Regions from separate parts of the Cedecea sp. genome, predicted to be linked through region 2. Evidence: predicted binding sites of a transcription regulator. Region 2 holds the regulator's gene; each other region holds the start of a gene.
What was found. The regulator PhoB, encoded in region 2, activates phosphate uptake and scavenging genes when phosphate is short. The targets are predictions, from matches to a motif close to CTGTCATAAAACTGNCNNAT.
Positions count from the first base shown of each region.

Region 1: serA (phosphoglycerate dehydrogenase) is a predicted target of PhoB. The motif match lies at 3,695-3,714, and genes of this name have one in related genera.
Region 3: rpoH (RNA polymerase sigma factor RpoH) is a predicted target of PhoB. The motif match lies at 5,081-5,100, and genes of this name have one in related genera.
Region 4: VGM55_RS09910 (phosphoethanolamine transferase) is a predicted target of PhoB. The motif match lies at 2,034-2,053, and genes of this name have one in related genera.

Region 1 covers NZ_DASYBS010000029.1:46,343-53,870, reverse strand. Annotated here, with positions in the region: gene pepP (Xaa-Pro aminopeptidase) at 1-270, opposite strand, end outside; gene VGM55_RS04810 (YecA family protein) at 294-872, opposite strand; gene zapA (cell division protein ZapA) at 1,041-1,370, shown strand; RNA gene ssrS (6S RNA) at 1,412-1,595, shown strand; gene VGM55_RS04795 (5-formyltetrahydrofolate cyclo-ligase) at 1,616-2,212, shown strand; gene serA (phosphoglycerate dehydrogenase) at 2,251-3,489, opposite strand; gene rpiA (ribose-5-phosphate isomerase RpiA) at 3,793-4,452, opposite strand; gene argP (DNA-binding transcriptional regulator ArgP) at 4,641-5,540, shown strand; gene VGM55_RS04775 (oxidative stress defense protein) at 5,600-6,337, opposite strand; gene argO (arginine exporter ArgO) at 6,448-7,083, opposite strand; gene mscS (small-conductance mechanosensitive channel MscS) at 7,226-7,528, opposite strand, start outside.
Region 2 covers NZ_DASYBS010000050.1:1,096-8,623, reverse strand. Annotated here, with positions in the region: gene brnQ (branched-chain amino acid transporter carrier protein BrnQ) at 1-1,281, opposite strand, end outside; gene VGM55_RS07700 (hypothetical protein) at 1,554-1,709, shown strand; gene phoR (phosphate regulon sensor histidine kinase PhoR) at 1,706-3,013, opposite strand; gene phoB (phosphate response regulator transcription factor PhoB) at 3,036-3,725, opposite strand; gene VGM55_RS07685 (hypothetical protein) at 3,729-3,899, opposite strand; gene sbcD (exonuclease subunit SbcD) at 3,925-5,142, shown strand; gene sbcC (exonuclease subunit SbcC) at 5,139-7,528, shown strand, end outside.
Region 3 covers NZ_DASYBS010000014.1:28,994-36,521, forward strand. Annotated here, with positions in the region: gene VGM55_RS02000 (DUF2500 domain-containing protein) at 117-488, shown strand; gene VGM55_RS02005 (DUF1145 family protein) at 476-745, opposite strand; gene rsmD (16S rRNA (guanine(966)-N(2))-methyltransferase) at 751-1,338, opposite strand; gene ftsY (signal recognition particle-docking protein FtsY) at 1,520-3,154, shown strand; gene ftsE (cell division ATP-binding protein FtsE) at 3,157-3,825, shown strand; gene ftsX (permease-like cell division protein FtsX) at 3,818-4,873, shown strand; gene rpoH (RNA polymerase sigma factor RpoH) at 5,132-5,986, shown strand; gene VGM55_RS02035 (PLP-dependent aminotransferase family protein) at 6,048-7,528, opposite strand, start outside.
Region 4 covers NZ_DASYBS010000061.1:30,495-38,022, forward strand. Annotated here, with positions in the region: gene VGM55_RS09895 (SLC13 family permease) at 79-1,197, opposite strand; gene mntR (manganese-binding transcriptional regulator MntR) at 1,200-1,667, opposite strand; gene mntS (manganase accumulation protein MntS) at 1,858-1,986, shown strand; gene VGM55_RS09910 (phosphoethanolamine transferase) at 2,309-3,892, shown strand; gene ompX (outer membrane protein OmpX) at 3,964-4,470, opposite strand; gene rhtA (threonine/homoserine exporter RhtA) at 4,839-5,726, shown strand; gene dps (DNA starvation/stationary phase protection protein Dps) at 6,036-6,539, shown strand; gene glnH (glutamine ABC transporter substrate-binding protein GlnH) at 6,902-7,528, shown strand, end outside.

The DNA.
Region 1 (7,528 bases), on a different contig from region 2:
TCGACGACCAGACCAGATCTCAGCGCTCTTATCCCGCACGCGGTTAAACAGCACACTGTGATTATGCGAGGTATCGCTTTTAATGAGCACCAGCACCGCTTCCGACTCATTGAAGCCGGTAAAGTACCAAAAATCGCTACTCTGTCGATAAGCGTATTCGCTGTCCGCATTGCGGATAACTTCGGGGGCCGCAAAAATAAGCGCAGCGCTGCCCGGCACCATCTTAGCCAGTAGCGCCTGACGGCGACGGAGAAATGCCTGCTGATTCATCACACCTCCTGACATTTTTATCGTTAGTGGAGCGTTGGCTTGCGTACCTCGGGAGCCGTCGGCACCGCGCGAGTAAAGGTGTCGTGGCACAGCAAAGCGGCAACGCGCACATACTCGATAATTTCTTCCAGCGACATCTCCAGCTCTTCCTGGTCTTCATCTTCGTCATAACCCAGTTGGGCGATGTTACGCAGATCGTCAATCGCTTCACCGGTTTCACCGGTGACTTTATCCAGTTTACTCTGCGTGACACCCAGCCCCAGCAGGAAATGGTTTACCCAACCAGAGAGCGCGTCGGCGCGATCAAAGACCGAAACATCGTCACCTTCCGGTAAATAGAGCTGGAATAAAAAGCCTTCGTCTTCCAGCGCATCCCCCGTCGCACCGTGCATCTGGCGCAGCGTATCGGCAAGGTTCTGGCTAAAAGCCAGGCCTTCGTTGGTCAGGTCGTGCAGCAGCGTTTGCCAACTGCTGTCTTTGTTACCACCGCACAGCATGCCGCTGATTAAGCCGTGCATTTCTGCAGGCGTCAGACCCACACCCTGTTGGTTCAAAAGTTGGCCTACTGCATCGTAGCCAGGCATTGCGTTCTGTATAGACATGCGCATTCGTCATCGTTGGCAGGAATAGTGTGTGTTATGCTACCACCAGGACCCCCGCAGATACCAGAAAAGGGCTTGTATCTTGATATCGGGATGGCTATAGTGGCGCCCCTTCCGTTACCTGGACCGGTAGCGTTAAGGCAGGCGAGTAAACAGCAGGAAGGTGGCATGTCTGCACAACCAGTCGATATTCAAATTTTCGGTCGTTCATTGCGCGTGAATTGTCCGCCTGAACAACAGGATGCGCTGAATCAGGCTGCGGAAGAGCTGAATCAGCGGTTGCAAGATTTAAAAGTTCGCACTAGAGTCACAAATACCGAGCAGTTGGTATTCATCGCAGCACTGAACATTTGCTACGAACTGGCTCAGGAAAAGTCGAAAACCCGTGACTACGCCGCCAATATGGAAGAGCGTATTCGGATGCTACAGCAGACCATTGAGCAAGCCTTGCTTGAACAGGGTCGCGTTGCAGACCGACCGGGGACAAAGTTTGAATAACACTTCGCAGTTGACTATGGTAGAGTAACTTCGAAGACAAAATTTCTCTGAGATGTTTGCAAGCGGGCCAGTCCCCTGAGCCGATATTTCATACCACAAGAGTGTGGCGCTCCGCGGTCGGTGAGCATGCTCGGTCCGTCCGAGAAGCCTTAAGACCATGACGACACACTCACCTTGAACCAAGGGTTCAAGGGTTACAGCCTGCGGCGGCATCTCGGAGATTCCCTCTTTACTACCCGGCCATCATGACGCATACCCCGTTAGTTTCAACGCTTCGTCAGGACATTCGCCAGACCATCCGGCAACGACGCCGGTCGCTCACTCCCGCTGAACAAGAAATCTTTGCCGTACAGGCAGCTGAACGCATGCTGGCGTTTGAGCCGGTTATTCACGCGCAAACCGTAGCACTCTTTCTTTCCTTCGACGGCGAGCTCAATACCACGCCGCTGATTAAGGCATTGTGGCAGGCGGGAAAAGAGGTTTATCTTCCGGTTCTTCACCCTTTTAGCACCGGCAACCTGCTGTTTTTGCGCTATACGCCGCAGAGTAACCTGGTGACGAATCGCCTGAAAATTCTTGAACCTAAGCTGGACGTTCGCGACGTGTTGCCGCTGAATAAGCTGGATGTACTGATCGCGCCGCTGGTTGCCTTTGATGCAAACGGGCAACGTTTGGGGATGGGTGGCGGGTTCTACGACAGAACGCTACAGCACTGGCAGCAGCACGGCCTTTACCCCGTTGGCCTGGCGCATGATTGCCAGCAGGTAGATATATTGCCGGTTGAACAGTGGGATATTCCCTTACCTGCTGTGGTCACGCCGTCGCGCCTCTGGCAGTGGTAGTGCCCCTTCCCCCTCAGAGGAAGAGGCAACCGGGTCTATCAGTACAGCAGGCGGGCGCGGATGGTGCCCGGAATTGCTTTCATTGATTTCAGCGCTTTCTCCGCAACGTCTTCCGACGCATCAATATCAATAACCACGTAACCCATGTGCGGCGTAGTCTGCAGGAACTGGGCGGCAATGTTGATACCCTGTTCGGCAAAGATCTGGTTAAGCGCGGTTAGGATCCCCGGGCGGTTCTCATGAATATGCAGCAGACGGCTGGTCGTTCCACCGTGCAGCGGTAGAGAAACTTCAGGGAAGTTAACCGCGGACAGCGTAGAGCCGTTGTCAGAGTACTTCGCCAGCTTGCCCGCCACTTCCAGACCGATGTTTTCCTGTGCTTCCTGAGTTGAACCACCGATGTGTGGCGTCAGGATCACGTTGTCAAACTCACACAGCGGCGAGTTAAACGGATCGCTGTTAGTGGCCGGTTCGGTCGGGAATACGTCAATTGCTGCACCGGACAGATGTTTGCTGGAAAGCGCGCCGCACAGAGCAGGAATATCCACCACCGTGCCGCGAGAGGCGTTGATCAGCAGCGAACCCGGCTTCATCAGGGCCAGTTCGTTAGCGCCAATCATGTTCTTCGTTGAGGCGTTTTCCGGCACGTGCAGGCTAACAACATCGCTCATATTCAGCAGGTCGGAGAGATGCTGAACCTGGGTTGCATTGCCGAGCGGTAGCTTGTTTTCGATGTCGTAGAAGAAGACGTGCATCCCCAGTGATTCGGCCAGAATCCCCAGCTGCGTGCCGATATGGCCGTAACCGATAATGCCCAGCTTTTTACCACGAGCCTCGTAAGAACCCACGGCCAGCTTGTTCCACACGCCGCGGTGCGCTTTGGCGTTAGCCTCCGGAATACCCCGCAGCAGCAGCAGCAGTTCACCAATCACCAGCTCAGCAACGGAACGGGTGTTAGAGAACGGGGCGTTGAACACCGGGATCCCACGCTTCGCGGCGGCATCCAGGTCAACCTGGTTTGTGCCAATGCAGAAACAGCCAACCGCCACCAGCTTCTCGGCTGCGGCAAAGATCTCTTCGGTCAAATGGGTGCGGGAACGCAGGCCAATGAAGTGAGCATCACGGATCGACTCTTTGAGCGCTTCGGAATCCAGCGCGCCTTTATGGAATTCAATGTTGGTGTATCCCGCCGCGCGAAGATTATCCACCGCTTTTTGGTGTACGCCTTCGACAAGCAGGAATTTAATTCTGTCTTTATCCAGTGATACTTTTGCCATTTCCCCGACCCTATTTCAGTGCTGTTGTGTGCGTTTCTGGGCGGTGATGCGCCACCGCCTATAAGTTACCCTTCTGTCAAAATATCAAAATCTACGTTTGGGGCAATATGAACGATTGCGTCGCCGTCTCGTCAGGAGGGAATAAGACGGCAGGTGTCAGAATAAAATGCTGGGAGGGAGGAATAACCAGGAATGAATCATAGGACTGTTACAAAAATGTGATATATGTCACCAAATATGCCGTTAAAATAATTTGTCATTTTTTATACGGATTTTTGGGGCGCGGAATGCGCCCCGGTCAGATCATTTCACGATGGTTTTCACACCATCTGTAGTACCGATCAGCGCCACGTCAGCCCCGCGGTTCGCAAACAGACCAACGGTCACTACGCCTGGAATACCGTTGATGGTATTTTCCAGCTTAATCGGCTCCATGATGCTCAGGCCATGCACATCAAGGATAATGTTGCCGTTATCCGTTACCACGCCCTGGCGATATTCCGGGCGGCCGCCCAGCTTCACCAGCTCACGCGCTACGGCGCTGCGCGCCATCGGGATAACCTCAACCGGCAGCGGGAAGTTACCAAGAATATCGACCTGCTTGGACGAGTCCGCGATGCAAACAAACGTCTCTGCAACGGAGGCGATAATTTTCTCACGGGTCAGCGCGGCACCACCGCCTTTGATCATCTGCATCTGGTTGTTAATCTCATCGGCACCGTCAACATAAACGCCTAATGAGTCCACCTCGTTGAGATCGAAAACGGTAATCCCAAGGCTTTTCAGTTTCGCGGTAGAGGCATCAGAGCTGGACACCGCGCCTTCAATCTGGTGCTTAATCGTCCCCAGAGCATCAATGAAGTGTGCGGCGGTTGAGCCGGTGCCTACGCCCACAATGGTGCCCGGCTGCACGTACTGGAGTGCTGCCCATCCGACTGCTTTTTTCAGTTCATCCTGCGTCATAATTTTATGCCTGTGATGTGGAAACTGACGCGCATTATAGAGCATGCGTCGGAAAAATGTCCCCGGGATTGCGGCAATGCCGACGTCATCACGTTCGAACGTAATGGATGTTTGCCGATTTGGTCTGAATCAACGGCAAATTTATGTCATAGTGACTGCACGACGAAACAGGGAGCAAATGAACAACAATGAAACGCCCGGACTACAGAACGCTGCAGGCGCTTGATGCGGTAATTCGTGAACGAGGATTTGAGCGCGCGGCGCAGAAGCTGTGCATTACTCAGTCGGCGGTATCACAACGTATTAAGCAACTGGAAACGATGTTCGGCCAGCCATTGTTGGTGCGTACCGTCCCGCCTCGTCCCACCGAACAGGGCCAAAAGCTGCTGGCGCTTTTACGCCAGGTCGAGCTGCTGGAAGAAGAGTGGCTGGGCGACGAGCAAACCGGCTCCACGCCGCTGCTGCTGTCTCTGGCCGTCAACGCCGATAGCCTGGCAACGTGGCTGCTGCCTGCCCTGGCTCCGGTGTTAGCCGACTCCCCTATTCGCCTGAACCTTCAGGTTGAAGATGAAACCCGGACCCAGGAACGCCTCCGTCGCGGCGAAGTGGTCGGCGCGGTTTCCATTCAGCCTCAGCCGCTCCCGAGCTGTCTGGTTGATCGCCTGGGAGCGCTGGACTACCTGTTCGTTGGGTCGAAAGATTTTGCCGAGCGCTATTTCCCGAACGGCGTCACGCGTTCGGCGCTGCTGAAAGCGCCGGCAGTCGCCTTTGACCATCTCGATGACATGCATCAGGCGTTTTTACAGCAGAACTTCGACCTGTCGCCGGGTAGCGTGCCGTGCCATATCGTTAACTCTTCGGAAGCTTTCGTGCAGCTGGCTCGCCAGGGCACAACCTGCTGTATGATCCCTCACCTGCAAATCGAGCGAGAACTGAAGAGCGGGGAATTGATCGACCTGACGCCGGGCCTGCTGCAGCGCCGCATGCTTTACTGGCACCGCTTTGCGCCGGAAAGCCGCATGATGCGCAACGTGACGGATGCCTTACTGGATTATGGACACAAAGTGTTGAGGCAGGATACGGAGTAACGCTTTTCCTTACCCCTCGCCAACGAGCTGCGAGGGGTAGGGGTAGGTGAAGTCAAATCTTACTGAGCGGGAGCCGCCGGAGCCTGTGCGCCCTGCAGCTCAAACACCACATCAACCTGATCGTCAAACTGGATAGTTTGCTGATCGTAGGTATCCTGGGCGGAAACCGGTGCAGCCGCATCCGCTTTCATCATGCGTACCATTGGCGCTGGCTGGTAGTTAGAAACGTGGTAACGCACGCTGTATACCGACCCCAGCTTGCTGTTAAAGCCTTCGGCCAGCAGCTTCGCCTGACGAGTGGCGTCGTTAATCGCCTCTTTACGAGCTTTGTCCTTGTACTCTTCAGGATGCGCAACGCCCAACGACACGGAGCGAATTTCGTTCAGACCGGATTTCAGCGCGCCATCCAGCAATTCATTCATTTTATCCAGCTGACGCAGGGTGACTTCTACCTGGCGTACCGCGCGGTAACCCTTCAGCTGGGTTTTCCCGTCTTTCAGGTAGTCATATTCTGGCTGTGTACGCAGGTTGGCAGCATTGATATCTTTCTTCTCGATGCCATTTTTCTGCAGGAAAGTCAGGTATTGCGCAACGCGATCGTCAGCCTGTTTTTTGGCGGAAGCCGCGTCCTTAGCTGATACATTCACTTCAATGGCAAGCGTGGCAATATCAGGAACTGCATCGACGCTGGCTGTCCCGGAGGTGACCACGTGCGGTCCGTTTGGCAACTCGCCTGCCTGAACCGAAACAGAACCTAATCCCATTAACGCGGCTAATGCTAAAATTTTAAACTTCACTGTAACTCCTCCGTACTACGTTCCACTGTGATTACGTCGGAAAATAAACTTCCGGCGTCTGCCAGCAAGCTTAGCCTGTAATAGTAACTTGTCTATCAGATTATGGCGAATTAACGCACGAGGGCCGCGATATGCTGCATGCCGTCCCACGCCAGCTGAGCGGCGATAAACCACATCACCACGCCGACCACACCATTGATAATACGCTGGGCTTTCGCCGTGCGCAGAAGCGGAGCAAGCCAGGCGGCAAGAATCGCCAGGCCGTAAAACCAAAGAATGGAGGCGCTAATGGTACCCAAAGCAAACCAGCGCTTTGGTTCATCAGCCAGCTGGCCCCCCAGACTGCCAAGCACCACAAAAGTATCCAGATAAACGTGTGGGTTGAGCCAGGTCACCGCCAGCATAGTGACGACGATTTTCCAGCGCCCCTGCTTTAACACTTCCGCCGACGCAAGCTCAAGATTGCTGCTCATCGCCGTACGCAATGCGCCCCAACCGTACCACAGTAAAAAAGCCACTCCGCCCCAGGTGACCAGCGCCAGCAGCCAGGGAGACTGCATCAGGATCGCACTACCGCCAAAGATACCGCCACAAATCAGAATGATGTCACTCAACGCACACAGCGAGGCTATCATCAAATGATACTGGCGGCGGATCCCCTGGTTCAGCACAAAAGCATTTTGCGGCCCCAGCGGCAAAATCAGTGCTGCCCCTAATGCAATACCCTGAAAATAAAAAGATAACACGGTCTGTACCCTTCAAATATTCATCGTTGTGCGTGAGTGTAATGCGCAAAAATTATTAGAGGAAATTGATAATTTTAATAACCAATAAGAAAAACTAATTATGAAAGGTAAAAGAAAGGCCGACAAAAGCCGGCCCGGAGGATTACGCGTTTTCAGTATCTTTAATTTTGCGAACGTGAACGTCCATCTGCGGGTAAGGAATACCGATGCCGTTGGCATCCAGCCCCTTCTTAATCTGCTCGAGAACGTCCCAGTAAACATTTTGCAGGTCGCCACTCTTGCTCCAGGCGCGCACAATAAAGTTTACGGAAGAAGGCCCCAGTTCGTTAACACGCACGATGATATCGCGATCTTTAAGCACACGCTCGTCACGGCTAACGATGTCGGTGAGGATCTGCTTAACCTGGTCAATGTCCGCGTCGTAGGAGACGCCAATAATAAATTC
Region 2 (7,528 bases):
ATCCCAGACAGCGGTAATAACTATCATTGCCACGGTAGGCAGCAGCCAGGCCAGCCCCTGATCGGCCAGCGGCAGATGCGCGGCCCAAGCTGGCAGCATATCGCTAATTGCCGAAGCCTTGATGCCATCAATAATACCAAACAGCAGGCTTATCAGCATCGCCGGCGCAATAACGCGGGTGGAATTATGCCACCACGGGCGGGTAAAGCTCAGCACCACCAGTGCGATACAAGGCGGGTAGATTGCCGTCAGCACCGGGATAGAAATCTGAATCAGATGGCTCAGGCCCAGGTTGGACACCACCATCGAGAACAGGCCGAGGATAAACACCAGAGAGCGATAAGAGAGCGGCAGATACTGGCTAAAGAACTCCGCACAGGCGCAGGTCAGGCCAACTGCGGTCACCAGGCAGGCCAGGAAAATCAGCGCCGCGAGGAAGAAGCTACCGGCACCGCCAAAGGTGTGGGCCACATAAGCATGCAGAATAGCCGCGCCGTTTGCATTCTGGCTGACCAGGTTCGCACTGTCGGAACCGAGATGGAACAGCGCCAGGTAGATAATCGTCAGGCCAATACCGGCAATCAGGCCAGCCCAGATAGTGTAGCGGGTCAGCAGGCGAGACTCCGTCACGCCGCGAGAGCGTGCGGCGTTAACGATAACAATACCGAACACCAGCGAAGCCAGGGTATCCATCGTCAGGTAGCCGTTAACAAACCCGTTAGAGAAGGCTGCATTCTGGTAAGCCTCGGTCGCCGTGCTCAGGCCACCGGCTGGCCACAGGAGCGCGCCGGCAGACAGGATCAGCAGCGCGATGATTTTCACCGGCGCCAGTACGTGGCCTACGGTATCCAGCAGCTTGCCAGGATAAAGAGAGATACCAATCACCAACGCGAAGTACACCAGGCTATAGATAAACAGCGGCATATCACCCATACCGGTCAGCGGGGCAATTCCCACTTCAAAGGAGACGGTGGTGGTACGCGGCGTGGCAAACAGCGGCCCAACGGCCAGATAGCAAACGGTCGCCAGCAAGATACCGGCGCGGCGGCCAATCGGCGAGCTGAGGCTATCAATGCCGCCGCCCACGCGCGCGATCGCCACGATAGTCAGAACGGGTAGACCGACCGCGGTCACCAGGAAGCCAAGCGCCGCCGTCCAGACGTGTTCGCCAGCCTGTAAGCCAACCATAGGGGGAAAAATAATATTGCCCGCGCCCACAAACAGCGCAAAGGTCATAAAGCCCAATGCGATGATGTCACGAGATTTTAAATGATAGGTCATAAAATAATGCAGCCTGTGGATGTGTGGTGTTGAAAAAATTCAAATTTTTCACCGTCAGTTGTTCCAATCAACATTCGGTAAAAACGCGGTTATTACCGGTAACGACAGCGGAATATGCTTCTCCAGATCGGTGGCGAAGAATAGTTAGTCGAATTACCACGCAATTTCAGTCGGTCTGGTAATAACAGGGGGCAATTAAAACGCTTATAGCGTTTGAAGGCAAGAAGGGATCGGGAAACCAGAAAGATATCCTTTTAAAATACGGATAACCAGTGAATAAAGTTGATTATGCGCTTTTGTTATGGCTTATCATTCGGACAAAAAAGCATCAATTCGATATTCAGCACTTAACGAGTGGTGGAAATACAAACAAAAAAGGCCAGAAAACTGGCCTGTGGAAAGTGAAATTGACGGCAGGGGCAAATTAATGTGCCGCCACCGCAGCATCATGGGCAATTAATCGCTCAGGGAGGATAAATGAGAACGTTGCCCCCTGCCCCGGCTGGCTTTCAATGTCCAGTCGCGCATCATGATGGCTGAGAGCATGTTTCACAATTGCCAGCCCAAGCCCGCTTCCTCCCGTTTGGCGCGAGCGGGCTTTGTCCACCCGGTAGAAACGCTCGGTCAGGCGCGGAATATGCTCGGCAGAAATCCCGGTCCCGGTATCTTTAACGCTAAACGCCGCGCCGTGAGGCAAACGCCTCCAGGTAACGGTGATATGCGTTCCTGCAGGCGTATGGTTTACAGCGTTGTAGACCAGGTTGGAAATGGCGCTGCGCAGTTGCTCTTCATTACCGTAAACCTGTAGCCCTGACTCAACGTTAAAAGTGAGCGTATGCTTTTGCTGGCTTAGCGTCTGCGCTTCGCGCTCAACGACCCGCAGCATAAGCGGGACGTCGATTTTCTCGTTCATTGAAATCGCCGGTGCCGCTTCAATTCTCGACAAGGTTAGCAACTGTTTGACCAGCCCTTCCATACGTGACGTTTGTTCACGCATGGTATGCAACGCCTTATCCTTGAGCGGCCCTTCCAGCGCCTGATCCTGCATCATTTCCAGATACCCCTGCAATACGGTTAGCGGGGTACGCAATTCATGACTGACGTTGGCAAAGAAGTTTCGTCTGGCCCCTTCAAGCTGGTGCATCTGGGTAACATCCCGCGCGACCATCAGCCACTGCCCGTCGGCATAAGGCATAACGCGAAATTCAAGGTGGCGCCCGCTGTTCAATACCAGCGTAAGCGGGCGAGTAAACTGCTGCTTTGCGACGTATTGCGTGAATTCAGGGTAGCGCAGGAGGTTGAGGATATTTTGGCCATTATCATCCGGCCAGCGCAGGCCAAGCAGCTGCTGAGCCAGGCCGTTACACCAAAAAATGGTGCCTTCTTCGGTGGTCAACACCACCGCGTCGGGCAGGGATTCCGCTCCACTGCGAAAACGTTTGATCAGATTACCTAACTCTTTACGGCGTTTTTTATTGCGCAACTGCATCTGGTGCAGCCCGTAAAGCAGCGGTTCCCAGCTCCCGCTCCCCGGAGGAGGCGTCATGCTGCGATCAACCCATAGCCACCAGGAGAGACGGAGCAAGTTCCAGAAATGCCAGCTCAACAGGGAAGTCACTGCCGCCAGTAGAAACCACGGCAGATGGCCAAAAATCAATCCGAGAATAGCCGCCGGTAAACAACAGAGCATGAGCTCCAGTACCAGCCTTTTCCATGACAGCCGTTCCAGCACGCGTCACGCTCCTGTAAGCATCTTAAAAACGGGTTGAAAAACGATAACCCGTGCCGCGAACTGTTTGCACCATTTTGTCATGACCACTTGTTTCCAAAGCTTTGCGCAGGCGGCGAATATGCACGTCTACGGTACGGTCCTCAACGTAAACGTTAGTCCCCCACACGTTATTAAGTAGCTGTTCACGGCTGTAAACGCGCTCCGGGTGAGTCATAAAGAAGTGTAACAGCTTAAATTCGGTTGGCCCCATGTCGAGCGGCTCTTCACCGGTCATCACGCGGTGTGAGGACGGGTCAAGGCTGAGGCCCTGCATCTCTATCACCTCTTCCACCGCCATCGGTGAAATACGGCGCATTACCGCTTTAATACGCGCAACCAGCTCCTTTGGCGAAAACGGCTTGGTGATGTAGTCATCGGCACCGACCTCAAGACCGCGGACGCGATCTTCTTCTTCGCCACGCGCGGTTAACATCATCACCGGGATCTCGCGGGTCAATGCTTCGCGCTTAAGGTGCTTGATGAACTGGATCCCGGAGCCGCCTGGCAGCATCCAGTCCAGCAGGATCAGATCGGGGAAAGGTTCAATCAGCAGGTTAACCGCGCTGTCATAATCTTCCGCCTCTACCGACTGGAAGCCATTTTGCTCGAGCACAAAGCTCACCATTTCACGAATCGGAGCTTCATCTTCTACGACTAAAATGCGTCTCGCCATGATTTACCCTGTTGAAAAGAGACCATCTCTTATTAATTGTGCGCCAGTATGCGTCAGATTTGTGACAGATTTATGAAAAAGATTACGGCCAGATATTTCACCTTTTTGAATTATGACAGCCACAGATTTTTGCTGACGGTTACGCTTCTGACTCAATAGCTTATAATCGGTCATTCGCCTCTTTGCCATGGGACAGGTTATGCGCATTCTCCACACATCAGACTGGCACCTCGGCCAAAACTTCTATACCAAAAGCCGGGCGTCTGAACACCAGGCCTTTCTCGACTGGCTGCTAAACGCCGCGCTTGAGCATCAGGTGGACGCGATTATTGTCGCGGGGGACATCTTTGATACCGGCTCGCCGCCGAGCTACGCCCGCGAAATGTATAACCGCTTTGTGGTACAGCTGCAGGCCACCGGCTGCCAGCTTGTGGTGCTGGCGGGTAACCACGATTCCGTTGCCACACTTAACGAATCCCGCGAGCTGCTGGCCTGCCTGAATACCCGGGTGATTGCCAGCGCCCGCCACCAAAAAGACGAGCAGGCGCTGGTCCTTAATCAAAAAGACGGCACGCCTGGCGCTATCCTGTGCCCTATTCCGTTCCTTCGCCCACGCGACATTCAAAGCAGCCAGGCCGGGCTGTCCGGCCATGAAAAACAGCGCTCCTTAATGGAAGCCATCAGCGAACATTATCAGCACTGCTATGAGGCTGCCGTTGCCCTGCGAGGTGACAGACCGCTGCCGATTGTCGCCACCGGGCACCTGACCACCGTTGGCGTAACGAAATCCGACGCGGTTCGCGACATTTATATCGGCACGCTGGACGCTTTCCCGGCGCAGCACTTCCCGCCCGCCGACTACATCGCGCTCGGGCATATTCATCGCGCACAGAAAATCGGCGGTAGCGAGCATATTCGCTACAGCGGCTCGCCGATTCCGCTGAGCTTCGACGAAACCGGCAAAGCAAAAAGCGTGTTTCTCGTCGAGTTTAGCGGCGCTGCGCTGGCCAGCGTCGAACCGCTGGAGGTCCCCATCAGCCAGCCACTGGCCATCGTCAAAGGCTCGCTGCGCGAAATTGAGCAGAAGCTTGAGCAGTGGCGAAACGCGCCGACTGAACCGAAAGTCTGGTTGGATATCGAAATCGCCACCGATGAATATCTGCACGACATGCAGCGCCAGGTACAGGCGCTGACCGACGATTTACCGGTTGAAGTCGTCCTGCTTCGCCGCAGCCGCGAACAGCGCGAACGGGTGATTGCCAGCCAGCATAAAGAGACGCTGAGCGAGTTAAGCGTTGAAGAGGTTTTTGAGCGGCGGCTGAGTCAGGAAGGAACCAGCGAGGAACGCGCCGCCAGGCTAAGAACGCTGTTTGCCCAAACCCTTTCAGATTTGCACCAGCAGGAGGACCAGGCATGAAGATCCTCAGCCTGCGGTTAAAAAACATCAACTCCCTGAAAGGCGAGTGGAAAATTGATTTCACCCAGGAGCCTTTCGCCAGCAACGGGCTGTTTGCCATCACCGGCCCGACGGGCGCGGGAAAAACTACCCTATTGGACGCTATTTGCCTGGCGCTTTACCACAAGACGCCTCGCCTCAGCACCGTTTCGCAGTCGCAAAACGACCTGATGACCCGGGACACCGCAGAGTGCCTGGCAGAAGTCGAATTTGAAGTCAAAGGCGTTGGCTACCGGGCGTTCTGGAGCCAGAACCGCGCCCGTAACGCGGCAAACGGCAACCTCCAGGCACCGCGCGTAGAGCTGGCCCAAATCAGCGACGGCCAAATCCTCGCCGATAAAATTAAAGACAAGCTTGAGATTGTCGCCTCGCTGACCGGGCTGGACTACGATCGCTTCACCCGCTCGATGATGCTCTCCCAGGGGCAGTTTGCCGCCTTTTTAAACGCCGATGCCAACGACCGCGCCTCGCTGCTTGAAGAGCTGACCGGCACGGAGATTTACGGCACCGTTTCCGCCGCAGTGTTTGAAAATCATAAGCAAATCAAAAGCCGCTTTGAAAACCTGCTGGCTCAGGCTTCAGGTGTTGCACTATTGAATGAAGAGCAGCAACAGCAGCTTACGGAAAGTTTGCAGGCGCTCACTCTGGAAGAGAAAAAGCTGTCCGGGGAACACCAACAGCAGCAGCAACATCAGCACTGGCTCAGCCAGCTCGCCCGGCTCACCACCGACAAAGCCCAAAAGCAGCAGGCGCTGGACGCAGCCAATCAGTCGCTCAAAGCCGCAGAGCCGATGCTGGCGAAGCTGACCCGCGCCTTGCCTGCCGAAAAACTGCGCCCTCACTGGCAGCGACTGCAGGAAAAGCAGCAGACGTTAAGGCAAAACGGCGAAGCCGCAGAGAAAGTGAATACCCGCTTACAGCAGCTCACCGTTCGTCGCCAGCAAACCCGTCTGTTAGCCGCCGAACAGGCTCAAAAGCTTCAGTCGGAAGCACAGCATGTACAGGAATGGCTCGCGGCCAATGACCGCTATCGCCTGTGGGGCGCAGAGCTGACGGGCTGGCGCATGGCGTTTACCCAGCAGCAGCGCGACGAAAAACAGCTGACTGAGCTAAAGCAGGCGCGAGAAGCCAGCCGGCAAAAACTACAGGCGCTGCCGGAGCCAAAGCTTAGCCTTTCTCCTGATGAAGTAAGTGCTCATTTACAGCGAATGCTGGCAACCCGGCCTGCTCGCCAGCTGTTGGCCACTTTGCAGCCGCAGTTTGCCACGCTTGAGAAACGCAAAACCGAGCAACAGCGCGAGCTTGCCGAGCTGGATAAACTGATTGCCGGGCGTGATGCTGAACTAAAACAGAAAAGAACCGAGTTCGCCGCTAAACGACAGGAATTGCTGGATGTAAAAACAATCTGTGAGCAAGAAAATCATATTATTCGCCTGAATGATGAGCGAGAGCGCCTGCAACAAGATCAACCTTGCCCGCTGTGCGGCTCAACGTCACATCCAGCAGTTGCAGAATATACGGCTCTGCAACCGAGGGAGAACCAAAAACGGCTGGCTCAAGTTGAAGAGGATGTTTCCACCCTGTCCAAACTTGGGGCTGCGCTAAAAGCGCAATGGGAATCACTGTGCCAGCAGCGCGAAAAACTGGCACAGTCCAGCGCCGCCATTGAGGCAGAAGAAACTTCACTGTCCGCCCGCTGGCAGCAGCAGTGCGCAGAACTAGGTATCGCTTTAACGCCGCAGGACGATCTCACCGCCTGGCTTGAAGAGCAGGAACAGCGTGAACAGCAGCTGCGCCAGCTAGGTGAACGCCAGACGCTGGAGGCGCAATATCAGCGCGACAGCCAGCAACATGAAAAGTTGAACGCAGACTTTGTGGCGCAGCGCGCTTCGCTACAAGCGGTACTGGAGCAGGCAGGTCTTCAGCGACCTGAGCCGGGCGAAGAGCAAACCTGGCTTGAGACTCGCCAACAGGAATCTCAGCAATGGCAGCACCAGCAGGACAAACTGCCCCAGCTTCGCCAGCAGCTCTCCGCTCTCGACATGTTGCTCTCAACCCTTGCAGACGATGGCTCCACCCCACCGCTGCTGGATGAACACGAGCACCAGGCAGCGCTGCAAAACTGGCAGGCATTGCATAACGATTGCAACCTGCTTGAAGGGCAGCGCCAGTCCCTGCAACAGCAACTGAAGCAAAGCGAAGAAGAAAGTACTGCGGCGCAGACTCAGTTCAGGAATGCGCTTTCGGCCAGCCAGTTCAGCGATGAAGCCGATTTCTGCAGCGCCCTGCTGGAAGAAACCGAGCGCCTTGGGCTGGAACAGCGTAAACAGCATCTGGAGCGCCAGCA
Region 3 (7,528 bases), on a different contig from region 2:
ATCCTTATTCTAATTGTTGGCGTAACAGTATTCAGTCTAGTGGCTAAGCGGCGCGGATGACAACGGCGCGGCGCCAGGGTTATGCTTAAAAGTGTCTGACAATTAGAGAAAAAGCCATGAGTAAGCCTCCCATTTTCATTATCGCGATCGTTGTAGTGATAGCCGTTGCCGCCTCTTTCCGCTACCTGCAGCAGCGTCGCCAGAACATCGAAAACGACGCGGCACCGCTGAGCGTAAAAAAAGTGGTGGTGGCGACCAAACGTGAAAAGCCATCCAATGACAGGCGTTCGCGCCAGCGTGAAGTGACGCCGCCGGAAGACTCAATACGCTATGAGATTTGGTTTGCGCCACAGAGCGGCGGGATGGACATGAAAATGCGGGTAGCAGCGGCGGAATACAATGCGGTAACGGTGGGAGATAAAGGCACGCTGAGCTATAAGGGGACGCGCTTTGTCAGCTTCGTCCCCGAAGAAACTCACTTGCCCTGACGCAGCTTTTTCTGCCAGACCAGCAGCTCAAACACGCCAAAAACGAAAATTTTAATTTGCTCGCTGCGAGGCAGCGCCGGGCCGTCTTTGGGCTGAGTCGCTTTCAGCAGGCTGAGCTGCAGTCCGTGCATAATCACCATAAAGATCAGCGCGACGTTAACAAAGATGTTTAACGGACGTGGGTAAGGGTGAATCAGGTTAAAGATCAAAAATCCCCAGACGCAAAGCATCAGCAGGCGGCCAAAGTTAATCAGAATCGGCATTATGCGGCTCCTTGAGCTTCACGAATAAACAGGCGGTAAGCGACCTGACCGGCCACTTTCTCACGGTGCAGCGCCCAGCTTGCAGGCACTACCGGCAGACCATTTTCCACTTCACTTTCAACGTAGATTAGCGCGTCATCGGCCAGCCAGCCGTTTTTTTCGAGCAGAGCAAGCGTTTCATCCAGCAGTCCCTTACGGAACGGGGGATCGACAAACACCACGTTATGCGGCGTGCCGGGCTGAGCCAACACGTTAAGCGTATTGGCGTTGAGCACCTTGCCGTTGTTGGCCTTTAAGGTGGCAAGATTCTTTTGTAGCTGCTGGGAGACTGCGCGATCCATCTCGATAAGCGTAGCGCTCGCGGCGTAGCGGGAGAGCGCCTCCAGGCCGAGTGCGCCGCTGCCGGCAAAACAGTCGAGGCAATGCGCATCCACCATCGACGGAGCCAGCCAGTTAAACAACGTCTCACGTACACGGTCAGTCGTCGGACGCAGGCCGGGGCTGTCGGGCACCGGAAGTTTTCGACCGCGCCATTGGCCGCCGATGATGCGAATCTGGCCGGAGCCAGCGGATTGGGGTTTCTTCATTGCTCTCACTGCGATGCTAAATTTTGCGGCTATTCTAACGGTGCTCGCCCGGCCAGGAAACCTTAATCCGCCGGCGTGATGCCGCGCCGGGAAAGTGATAGACTAACGCACTATTTTTTATGCCCGTGGCAAGCAGAATCGGGTCTGTGCCATGAGTTAACAGCGAGGAGTGTAGTCGCAAATGGCGAAAGAGAAAAAACGTGGCTTTTTTTCCTGGCTGGGATTTGGCCAGAAAGAGCAGCAGCCGGAAGCAGAAACAGAACAAAAAGTAATAGAAGAACAACCGGTTACTGAACAGGCTCCCACACAGGATGAACCTCAACAGCCTCAGGCTGCCGAGCAGGAATCGCAGGATTCAGTTAGTGAGCACTCATTGGAGGAGTCCGATAAGTTTGCTGCGCAGGTCGTGGAGGTTAACGCCCAGCTTGTAGAAGCCGCGGAAGAAAAAGCGCTGGTTGCCGAGCCGGAGATTATTCCTGAACCGGAAGGGGTCGTTGAGCCCGAGGTTGTGGCCGATCCAGAGCCCGTTGCGGTTATTGAACCTGAGCCTGTCGTTGAGCAAGAGCCCGTTGCCGTTATCGAGCCGGAAGCCGCTGTTGAGCCCGAGCTGATTGAAGAGCCTGAAGCCGTCGAACAGCCGGCTGCCGCCGTTGAGCACGAAACGCTGCCGCTGCCGGAAGAAGTAGCCGAAAGCGCAGAGCAGCCGGACGAATGGCAGGCCGAGCAGGACGAGATCGTCAACGAAGAAGTGGCTGAAGCAGAAGCACTGTTCGCACACGAAGCTGCCGTTGAAGATGAAGCCGTTGCGGAAGCAGTCCTTGATGACGAACCGGAAGAAGAGGCTGTCGAAGAGGCTGCTCCGGTTGCCGCGCTGCAAGAGCAGGAAAAACCGACCAAAGAAGGCTTCTTTGCTCGCCTGAAGCGCAGCCTGGTCAAAACTAAACAAAATCTCGGTTCCGGATTTATCAGTCTGTTCCGCGGCAAGAAAATCGATGATGATCTGTTTGAAGAGCTGGAAGAGCAGCTGCTGATTGCCGACGTTGGGGTGGAAACCACGCGTAAAATCATCACCAATCTGACCGAAGGCGCAAGCCGTAAGCAGCTTCGTGATGCGGAAGCATTGTATGGCCTGCTGAAAGAAGAGATGAGCGAGATCCTCGCTAAAGTGGATGAGCCGCTGAATATTGAAGGCAAAACGCCGTTTGTTATCCTGATGGTTGGCGTGAACGGCGTGGGTAAAACCACCACCATCGGCAAACTGGCGCGTCAGTTTGAGCAGCAGGGTAAATCCGTGATGCTGGCGGCAGGCGATACCTTCCGTGCGGCGGCGGTTGAGCAGCTTCAGGTTTGGGGCCAGCGCAACAATATTCCTGTTGTGGCCCAGCATACCGGCGCGGATTCTGCCTCGGTTATCTTCGATGCTATCCAGGCGGCGAAGGCACGTAATATTGATGTGTTAATCGCCGATACCGCAGGGCGTTTGCAGAATAAATCGCACCTGATGGAAGAATTGAAGAAAATTGTCAGGGTTATGAAAAAGCTGGACGAGGATGCCCCGCATGAGGTTATGCTCACCCTCGACGCCAGCACCGGTCAGAATGCGATAAGCCAGGCTAAACTGTTCCACGAAGCGGTGGGGCTGACGGGCATCACCCTGACCAAACTGGATGGTACCGCCAAGGGTGGCGTAATCTTCTCTGTGGCAGACCAGTTCGGCATTCCGATTCGCTACATTGGCGTCGGCGAACAAATTTCTGATTTACGACCGTTTAATGCGGGCGACTTTATAGAGGCACTTTTTGCCCGAGAGGATTAACAATGATTCGCTTTGAACACGTCAGTAAAGCCTATCTCGGTGGGAGACAAGCGTTGCAGGGAGTCACCTTCCATATGCAACCGGGCGAGATGGCCTTTCTGACCGGCCATTCTGGCGCAGGGAAGAGTACTCTGCTCAAGCTTATCTGCGGTATCGAGCGGCCCAGCGATGGGAAGATCTTTTTCAGCGGGCATGACATTAGCCGCCTGAAGAGCCGTGAAGTACCGTTCCTGCGTCGTCAGATTGGGATGATCTTTCAGGATCACCATCTGTTAATGGACAGAACCGTGTACGACAACGTGGCCATCCCGCTGATCATCGCGGGTGCCAGCGGCGAAGATATTCGCCGCCGCGTGTCTGCGGCATTAGATAAGGTCGGCCTGCTGGACAAAGCGAAGAACTTTCCTATCCAACTCTCCGGTGGTGAACAGCAGCGCGTGGGCATCGCTCGCGCCGTAGTGAATAAACCTGCTGTGCTATTGGCGGATGAGCCGACCGGTAACCTTGATGATGCGCTGTCGGAAGGTATTCTTCGTCTGTTCGAAGAGTTTAACCGCGTGGGCGTGACGGTGCTGATGGCTACCCACGACATGGGGCTTATCTCGCGTCGCAATTACCGAATGTTGACCCTCAGCGATGGCCATTTGCATGGAGGCCTGACAGGTGAATAAACACAGTGCGCTCAACCATATCAAGCGCTTCAGTAACAAGCTGGATAAAATCAACCAACTGAACAAGTTAGGTGATCTTGGCCGTTCAGTGAAAAAACGTGGCAAAGGGCCGCAGTCCAAAAGCAAATCCCTGAAAGGTGGCGTGAATGAGCAGTTCCGCTATGCCTGGGAAGGGGCGCTTCAGGATCTGAAAAGCAAGCCGCTGGCGACTTTCCTGACGGTGATGGTGATTGCCATTTCCCTGACGCTGCCTAGCGTCTGCTATATGGTCTACAAGAACGTGAACCAGGCGGCGACCCAATATTATCCATCGCCGCAAATTACCGTTTATCTCGATAAGGCGCTGGACGACAACGCCGCTCAGCAGGTGGTGGGCGCTATTCAGGCTGAGGAGGGCGTTGATAAAGTTAACTACCTCTCCCGCGAAGAAGCGCTGGGCGAGTTTCGTAACTGGTCGGGCTTTGGCGGCGCGCTGGATATGCTGGAAGAAAACCCGTTGCCCGCAGTGGCGGTGGTGAATCCGAAACTGGATTTCCAGAGCACGGACCACCTGAATACGCTGCGTGACCGCGTGGCGAAGATTCATGGCGTCGATGAAGTGCGCATGGATGACAGCTGGTTTGCCCGTCTCGCGGCGCTGACCGGGCTGGTCGGGCGCGTGGCGGCGATGATTGGCATCCTGATGGTTGCCGCGGTATTCCTCGTTATTGGTAACTCGGTGCGTCTGAGCATCTTTGCCCGCCGCGATACCATCAACGTGCAAAAACTGATTGGTGCGACCGACGGTTTTATTCTGCGGCCGTTCCTCTATGGCGGCGCGTTACTCGGGTTCAGCGGTGCGTTCCTGTCGCTTATTCTGTCTGAAATTCTGGTGATGCGTCTGTCTTCGGCGGTGACGGACGTGGCGCAGGTGTTCGGGACTAAGTTTGATATCAGCGGTCTGGGCTTTGACGAATGTCTGCTGCTGCTGCTGGTTTCTTCGATGATCGGCTGGCTGGCAGCCTGGCTTGCCACTGTTCAACATTTACGCCGCTTTACGCCGGAGTAAAAAGTTTTTGATATAATCATTCCCTGCTACGATAACGTCGTCAGCAGGGGATGTATTTTATAGCGCTATGCCCCCTGCCATGCTGCAATAACCGTCACACTTTGTGTGTAATCTATTCACAGCTTTACATTGAACTTGTGGATAACATCACTGTCTGAGAGTACAGTGAATGGTACGGTTTGGCCCCTGACGTGTTGTCGGTGTGCCATAAGTCAGTAGAATGGCAGCCTGTACGTAAGTCTCTAAGAGAGGGTTTGAATGACCAAAGAAATGCAAAATTTAGCTTTAGCCCCTGTTGGTAACCTGGAGTCGTATATCCGGGCTGCGAACGCCTGGCCGATGTTAACGGCTGAGGAAGAGAAGGAGCTGGCTGAAAAGCTGCATTACCAGGGCAGTCTGGAAGCAGCGAAAAAGCTGATCCTGTCTCACCTGCGCTTTGTTGTTCATGTTGCACGTAACTATTCCGGTTACGGCCTGCCGCAGGCAGACCTTATCCAGGAAGGCAACATTGGCCTGATGAAAGCAGTACGCCGTTTCAACCCGGAAGTGGGTGTTCGCCTGGTCTCCTTTGCGGTGCACTGGATCAAGGCTGAAATTCATGAATACGTGCTGCGTAACTGGCGTATTGTGAAAGTCGCCACCACCAAAGCACAGCGTAAGCTGTTCTTTAACCTGCGTAAAACCAAGCAGCGTCTGGGTTGGTTCAATCAGGATGAAGTCGAGATGGTGGCCAACGAGCTTGGCGTGTCCAGCAAAGACGTGCTTGAGATGGAATCACGCATGGCGGCGCAGGATATGACATTCGACATGTCGAACGACGACGACTCAGACGGTCAGCCAATGGCGCCGGTGCTGTTCCTGCAGGATAAATCCTCTAACTTTGCCGACGGCATTGAGGATGATAACTGGGAATCTCACGCCGCGGACAAGCTGAGCGATGCGATGCAGGGCCTGGACGAACGTAGCCAGCAGATTATCCGCGCGCGCTGGTTAGATGAAGACAACAAGAGCACGCTGCAGGAACTTGCAGACCGCTATGGCGTGTCCGCCGAGCGCGTTCGTCAGCTTGAAAAGAACGCGATGAAAAAACTGCGCGCCGCTATCGAAGCCTAACGCCGATACCGTACCGCGCACCGAGAACGCCCCTCTTTGTCAGAAACGCTAACGCCCCACTTTATGCTGGGGCGTTTTGCTTTTTAGCCTCCGGCATACATTCCAACAGCACGGCAAACGCCGCCTCCATTTCGCTCTCCGGCAGGCTGGCAAAACCCATCAATAACCCCTTCTTGCGCTGCTCGGTCAGGTAGTAACGCGACAGCGGCCGCACCAGAATATTGCGGGCGTTGGCGCGCTGCGCAATCGCCACATCATCGGCCTCATCCGGCAGATTCAAAATCAGGTGCAGGCCGGCGTTGTCGCTGAAGTCAGACAGCGCCTGTGGCCCGCAGTGGCGGGAGATAAGCTCGGTCAGGAAGGCGCGGCGGCGGCCATACAGCAGGCGCATACGACGAATATGGGCCGAATAGTGCCCGGCGGTAATAAATTCCGCCAGCGCCTGCTGGATAAGCGAGTGGCCACCGCGATACAGCTCCGCATGCGCCGTTTTCAGGTCATTTACCAGCGGGCGCGGCAGCACCACATAGCCGAGCCTGAGCCCCGGATAAAGCGTTTTGCTGAAGGTACCGATGTAAACCACCGGCGCTTCGGCGACCAGCCCCTGTAGAGCGGGGATCGGCTGGCCCGAGAAGCGAAATTCGCTGTCGTAATCATCTTCAATAATCCAGCTTCCGTGCTGGCGGGCAAGGGCCAGCAGGCGCTGGCGGCGCTCCAGGCTCATCACCGCGCCCAGCGGGTATTGATGAGAGGGCGTGACGAAGATCAAGCGCGGCGCTTCGCTGACCGTCTCCGGCGGGCAGAGGCCGTTCGCGTCGACGGTTAGCGGCGTGAGCCGCACGTCATTCATCGTCAGCACGTGGCGAATTCCCCAGTAAGAAGGCTCTTCGATCCACGCCAGATCGCCCCTGTCGCACAGCATCCGGGTCACCAGATCGATAGCCTGGTGGATCCCTTCGGTAATAAGAATTTGGTCGACCTGACAGTTTACGCCGCGTGAAACGCGCAGATAGTCGACTAACGCGTGCTGCAGTTCCGGCGTGCCGCCGTTGCAGCTATAGCTGAGGCGCTCTGGTTTAGGGCGGCGGCTGATGCGTGCCTGGATCTTGCTGAATAGCGGGTGGGGGAAGGCATTCACGTCCGGGACGCCGGGAATAAAGGCCCCCCACTGGCGCGGGCTGGCGCTAACTTGCGACAGAAGATACTGGCCACGGCGGGAAATCGAAGCCTCACTGACGGACGCCGCGCCGCCTTCACCAATGTTGCCTGCTGAGGTGAAGCGATCCGGCAGCGTTTTTTCAACAAATGTTCCGCTGCCCTGGCGGGAGGCAACATAGCCTTCGGTCATCAGCTGTTCGTAAACTGTTAAAACCGTGTTGCGTGAAATGTTAAGTTCGCTGGCTAAGTCGCGAGAGGCGGGCAGGCGGCCATGGGGCGGCAATGAACCATCCAGAATAGAGCGGCGTAGCGCGTTGTAAAGGCGCTTATGCAGAAGAATATCGGTCTCTTCCTGCAGCCTGACAAGAATCAAATCACCCACTA
Region 4 (7,528 bases), on a different contig from region 2:
CGCGCCAATTCAGTTTTACCGTTAAGTAAACTTAGGAGCTAGCTTTACATTTCGCCTGGAAAAATTGACAAAAGGGAGTTATCCGAAGGAAAAGACGCGTAAAAAACCGTAGCCAATGAGCGCCGCCCAGAGCAGCATCGGCAGAGAATAGAGGTGGAAACGCCACCAGATGCGGCGATCGTTTGCCATGCGAAGGGCAATTAGGTTAGCCAGCGAGCCGGGCAACAGGCCAAAGCCGCCGATATTGACCGCAAAGCACAGCAGCAGCGAGGCAGGAACATAGTTCAGCAGTAAAATGGTGGCCGGAACGTTGCTGATAAACTGTGAGAGCAAGACGCCAAGGCTAAATAGCCCGCCTGAAGAAAGCTGAGCCACGCCCTGAAGCGAATGCTGAAGCGCTGGAAGCTGAGTGATGAGATGCACGTCAATAAACATCACCATAAACACCAGCAGCAGGCTCCAGTCGATGCTGAGCAATACTCTTCGCGCCAGCATCAGGAACCCAAGCGCAATCAGCCCCAGCCCCCAAAGCTCAAGCTTTAGCTCAAGCGCAAGAATAAACACGATGTAGAACGCCAGGCAGCACCATACAAGCTTCGGCTGCCAGCGGCTTTCATTAGCTTCGCCACCGTAGTGTAGCGGTTTGGGCTTAAAGCAAAACCACGCCAGTACCAGCAGGCTGGCGGTCATCGCCAGCGCCAGCGGCGTCATCTGCCAGGTAAATGCTCCAAACGAGAGGCCCGAGTGGCCCCACAGCAGGATGTTTTGCGGGTTGCCGATAGGCGTTAACAAAGAGCCAGCGTTGACCGCCAGCGCCTCAAAGATAATCAGTCGGCTTGCCGGAACAGAGCAGAGTTTTTTCAGCGTAATGGTCAGCGGAACGATGATAAACAGCGCGACATCATTGGTCAGGAAGGTAGACAGCAACGCCGCCGCGGCCACCATGAACAGCGCCAGCTGGCGCTCGTTGGCAAAACGCGCCACCATCTTTCGTCCCAGCACGTCGAAATACCCGCTCAGCTCAACGCCCTTGGTCAACATCATCAGCCCGGTCAGCGTAATGATGGTATGCCAGTCAATCGCGGCAGGCCACAAAGCCGGGCGGAACGGTACCGCCAGGCTCAGGGCAACGCCGATAAGCAGCAATAAATGCAGGAAACGATCGCGCAGGAACGGCTGCACAAGACGCAGCAGCATGTTTAGCCGATACCCCGCTCTGCGCTGAATTTACGAAAAGCGTCCAGCGTTTCTTCGCTGACGTGGTGCTCTACGCCTTCGGCATCAATGCGCGCGGTCTCCGGGCTGATGCCCAGCGCGAGAAAGAAGTTTTCAACGATTTGATGGCGCTCGCGGCTTTGCTGCGCCAGCTTTTCACCTTCCGGCGTTAAAAAGACCCCCCGCCACGGAATTTGCTCAATCAGGCCAACGGACGCCAGACGCTTCAGCATCTTCGCCACCGTGGGCTGGGAAACGCCCAGGCGAGCAGCCATATCAACCTGGCGAACCTCGCCAACCTCATTAATCAGATCGGAAATCAGCTCAACATAATCATCAATTAACTCACGACGGTGTGCTTCACGTACCTGCCTGAAGCCTTCAACATGCTCTTCAATATTCGGTAATGGCGTCACTTTTTCGCTGTTCTTTTGCCCTGCCCGACGGCTCATAGTGCTTCCTCTTCCAGTGGCGCGGCGTCGTCATCTGACGACGGAAGGCTTCATTGTAAACCACCATCGCTCATCCACAAAAAATTAACGAAATAGCCATGGCTATAAAATATAGCCTGTGCTATACCTGTATGTAATGCAGTCAGATCTGTTTATGGAAAAACGATCGTATGGCTAACAGGAGGACGCTATGAACGAATTTAAGAGGTGCATCAACGTGTTTACACATTCCCCCTTCCAGGTACGCTTAATGCTGCTGAACATGATTTGTGATTGGGTTTCAGGCAAACCCCAGCAGAAAGAAGAAAAAACCCAATAACGCCAGGCATCCGCCGCCTGGCGACTCCGGTTAGCGTAATTGGCTAGCGGTCATTCTTTTGTCACATTCTCCCTGTAAAATCCCCGTTAATGGCTACTTTAGCCGAGCGTTAACCCCATCATTTGTCGGATTTGCAATCCGTCTCGCAAAACAGCTGTCTGTTATCAGTTGATCTTCTTATCTTACGGCTCTATCTTCTTGCAGCCCTGTACATGAAGCGGCTCGTAGATGCGGTGCTATTCCCCTTCGTTTCCGTCTGTCAGGCAGGCTCTACCCTTATCGCCAGGGTCACCGCATGGCGTTTTGCAAGACCATAATAAAGATGAATGTAACGGTTAAAGATACCCTGACTGCTCGCGGAATCGCTCTGAATCCGTGGACGGGTTTTTATTTTCTTCAGTCACTGCTGATTAACTTTGCTCTCGGCTATGAATTCAGCCTGCTCTACGCGGTCGCCTTTAGCTGCGTGCTTTTATTACTGTGGCGTACGGCGCCTCGTATACAGAAAACGTTGCTGGTGCTTTGCAGCGTCGTCGCCGCGATGTACTTCCCTTTTAGCCAGGCTTACGGTTCACCAAACTTCAATACGTTACTTGCGCTGCACTCAACCAACTTTGAAGAATCCACGGAGATAATGACTATCTTCCCGTGGTACAGCTACGTGGTTTCCCTCTTTATTCTCGCGCTAGGCATGATGGCGCTGCGCCGCAGGCGCGAAGAAAAACGCCCGTGGCGTCATTTCGATAGCTTATGCCTGGCCGTCAGCGTGGTCTGTTATTTCGTCACGCCGGTCACCAACCTCGTCTACGGCGGCGTGTTTAAATTTAAAGACACGGGCTACCCGGTGGTACGCTTTGTCAAAGATGTCGTGGTCAATAATCAGGAAGTCATTGAAGAGCAGACCCGCATGAAGGAGCTTTCTCAGCAGAAAGACTCCTGGAACGTGGTTTCTGTTCAGCCCAAATACCATACGTATGTGGTCGTGATTGGCGAAAGCGCCCGTCGTGACGCGCTGGGTGCATTTGGCGGCCACTGGGATAACACGCCGTTTGCAAGCCAGGTGAAAGGTAATCTGTTTATGGATTACATCTCAGCCAGTGGCTCAACGCAAAAATCTCTGGGTCTGACGCTTAATCGCGTAGTGGACGGGAAACCCCAGTACCAGGATAACTTTGTGACGCTGGCAAACCGCGCTGGCTTCCAGACCTGGTGGTTCTCAAACCAGGGTCAAATCGGCGAGTACGACACCGCCATTGCCAGTATCGCAAAACGCGCCGACGAGGTGCAATTCCTGAAAAGCGGTGATTTTGAAGCGGATAAAAACACCCGTGATGAAGCCCTGTTAAAAATGACGGCTCAGGTTTTTGCTACGCAGCGCAAGACGCCTCAGCTGATAGTCCTGCATCTGATGGGATCCCATCCTCAGGCCTGCGATCGTACTCAGGGAAAATACAAAGACTTTGTGCAGTCGAAAGAAACCTCCTGCTACCTCTACAGCATGACGCAAACCGACGATCTGCTTAAACAGCTTTATCTGCAGCTGCAAAATACCGGCAACACGTTCTCGCTGGTCTATTTCTCCGACCACGGGCTGGCATTTAAGGAACGCGGCACTGACGTCCAGTACCTGGCGCATGACGATAAGTTCCAGCAGAACTTTCAGGTACCGTTTATGGTGCTGTCGAGCGACGACACCAGGCACAGACTTATCAAAGCTCGCCGTAGCGCCAATGATTTTCTGAACTTCTTCTCTGCATGGACGGGGATTCAGGCGAAAGAATTGATGCCGAAATACAAATTCATTTCCGAGCAAAATGCCGGACCGGCTTACATCACTAACTTCAATCTGAAGAAAGTGGACTATACTCACCTGCAGACGGATATTTTTGAGACCAGGACACGGTAAGTTGTCGTGAATGACAGATAAAAAAAATCCGCCATATGGGCGGATTTTTTATTTATATCCCAGAAGGGATATTAGAAGCGGTAGCCTACGCCAGCGATCCAGGTGCCAACGTCAACGCTACGAATACGGCTCTGCTCGTAGGAGAAGTCCAGAGCAACGTTTTCGATTGGGTTGAACTGCAGGCCTGCACCGTAGGAGAAACCGTAATCGCTTACAGATTCGTGGGCAGGGAACTCGGTCGCCTGGAATTTACCGTAGCCAACACCGACAACGCCGTAGATGCTTGCCCAGTCGTTGATGCGGTAAGCAGGACCTGCGGTGATACCGTAGTACTGACCTTTGTTGTACACGCCGTCCTGAGTGTCGCTTTTCTGGGTGTAGGTGAAGGAACCGATGTAGCCCAGCGGGGTATCATTTTCATAACGGTATTTCAGGTTGAAACCGCCAGCTTTGTTAGCAACGCCCTGCATATCGCTCTGAGCATAACCACCGGTAACGGTGCTGGTTGCTGCAGATGCGGTACCTACGGAAACGGCCAGAACACAAGCCAGAGCTGAAAGACATGCAATTTTTTTCATAACCACCTCAAATGTGCTTCAAGTAAGTCCTAAGTTTTAAATATAACAAAACCATGACAGAAACTCTTCGCCAATTGTGTTGTCTAAGGGGCCCTTTGATGTAACATAACATTTCCACTACATGTTAAGTCTCTAAGATTTATAGAAATAACACCTTAAGACGGCAAATATTAACCCCTTTAACAAAACCGTCATTCGGATAATTCCGAATTTATTTTTGACGTAAATTGACAAAAACCACCCCGATCGTACTCCACGTCATGAGAATTTTTCTTAATAAAAGTTCAACCAGCCATAACTTAATCCTTTAGACTGGCCGGACTTTTATTTTCTTGACCAAACACAGACAAATATTGACAGGGTGCAGGATGCCGCAAACTTCCCGTAACATGCCACGCTGGTTGCCCATCGTGGTATTGCTTATTGCCATGACCTCTATTCAGAGCGGCGCTTCGCTGGCGAAATCATTATTCCCTCTTGTGGGCCCCCAGGGCGTTACCGCGCTGCGCCTGCTGTTGGGTACGATAATCCTCGCGGTGATTTTTAAACCCTGGCGCCTGCGCTTTAAGCCAGAGCAGCGCCTGCCCCTGCTGTTTTACGGGCTGGCACTGGGAAGCATGAATTACCTGTTTTATGTCTCGCTGCGAACCGTACCGTTGGGGATTGCCGTGGCACTGGAGTTTACCGGGCCGCTGGCCGTGGCGCTTTTTGCCTCACGCCGTGCGGTCGATTTCATCTGGGTGGTACTGGCCGTTGCCGGGCTGTGGTTCCTGTTGCCGCTTGGGCAGGACATCTCCCACGTTGATCTGGCCGGTGCCGCCTGTGCACTCGGTGCGGGAGCCTGCTGGGCCGTCTATATTATTGCCGGGCAAAAAGCGGGAGCAGAACACGGCCCGGCGACGGTGGCCTTTGGTTCACTGATTGCCGCGGTTATCTTCGTTCCGCTGGGTGCGTGGGAAGCAACCAGCTCGCTGTTGAAATGGTCTCTGCTGCCCATTGGCCTGGCGATCGCCGTGCTATCGACGGCATTGCCCTACTCGCTGGAAATGATTGCGCTCACGCGGTTACCGACCCGCACCTTTGGGACGCTAATGAGCCTTGAGCCTGGCCTTGCCGCACTGTCGGGAATGCTGTTCCTCGGTGAGCATCTGACGCTGGTGCAATGGCTCGCGCTGCTTTCTATCATCGCGGCTTCAGTAGGCTCTACGCTAACCATGAAGCGTGAGCCGCAAATTAAAAATGTCGACATAAATTAATCTACCCCCAACATTTAATGCGGTGATAATTCCCGCATTAAATGATTTACCCGTAATCAAGTACTTATATTTTTGCCAGCCCTTAATCCTCAATAAGAATTATTTTCTTTTCGCCGTCATATTTATTCATGCTTTTTGACACAAATTTTAAAGTAGGGATAACTCGCTGTTCCACAATGGGTTTGCTTTTGCCATTTCCCTGTTGCTATTGGTTTGATAGGTATTACCCTCACCTGCAAACTGAAAAAGCGGTGCTATACTTATTGCCGGTAATTCATTGGGACACCAACATCAAGAGGATGAAAGATTATGAGTACCGCTAAACTGGTAAAAACTAAATCTACAAACCTGCTATATACCCGTAATGATGTGAAAGACAGCGAGAAAAAGGCCACCATTGAGCTGCTGAATCGCCAGGTCGTCCAGTTCATCGACTTGTCGCTGATTACCAAACAGGCTCACTGGAACATGCGCGGTGCTAACTTTATTGCCGTACACGAAATGCTCGACGGCTTCCGCACGGCGTTGACCGAGCATCTTGACACCATGGCCGAGCGTGCCGTACAGCTGGGCGGCGTTGCGTTGGGTACCACTCAGGTTATCAACAGCAAAACACCGCTGAAAAGCTACCCACTCGACATTCACACCGTTCAGGAACACCTGAAAGAGCTGGCCGATCGCTATGGCATTGTGGCGAACGACGTGCGTAAAGCCGTCAGCGAAGCGAAAGACGAAGACACCGCAGACATTTTGACCGCCGCATCCCGCGATCTGGACAAGTTCCTGTGGTTCATTGAGTCTAATATCGAGTAATACATATAAATTTCCTATGAATCCTTCCCCGCCCGGGGAAGGATATTGCACCAAAACAGCGCAGACCATTGCTCAATTCCTCGCCCAAAGTTAATCAAATGTAATAATCACCTCACACAATCGTTAATGAGTGATTGTTTTGCCCGCTGATTTCGCGGTAAAACTAACCCCCACCCTGCTGGCTAAATTTTCGCACCAAAATGGAGCACCATAACGGTGCGTTATGACCAGCTTGCAACGCTCAATGTGCAATGTTAAAAAATCACATCCTTGCAAAACAGTAAGTTGCAAGTTTGGCATGATTCTTTCATGAGTCGCCACTTACGCAGGGGATCGCCCCGTGGATTAACAAAGGAAATGCTATGAAGTCGATTTTGAAAGTTTCACTGGCTGCACTCACCCTGGCTTTTGCAGTATCTTCCCATGCCGCTGATAAAAAACTGGTCGTTGCGACCGACACCGCGTTCGTTCCTTTCGAATTTAAACAAGGCGATAAATATGTCGGCTTTGACGTGGATCTGTGGGCTGCTATCGCAAAAGAATTGAAGCTGGACTACACCCTGAAGCCAATGGACTTCAGCGGCATCATCCCTGCCCTGCAAACCAAAAACGTTGACCTGGCGCTGGCCGGGATCACCATCACCCCTGAGCGCGAAAAAGCGATCGACTTCTCAGACGGCTACTACAAAAGCGGCCTGCTGGTGATGGTCAAAGCCAACAACAACGACATCAAAAGCGTGAAAGATCTGGACGGTAAAGTCGTCGCGGTTAAAGGCGGCACCGGTTCCGTTGATTACGCAAAAGCCAACATCAAAACTAAAGACCTGCGTCAGTTCCCGAACATCGATAACGCATATATGGAACTGGGCACCAACCGCGCTGACGCGGTCCTGCACGACACACCAAACATTCTGTACTTCATTAAAACCGCCGGTAACGGTCAGTTCAAAGCGGTAGGGGAATCTCTGGAAGCACAGCAGTACGGTATC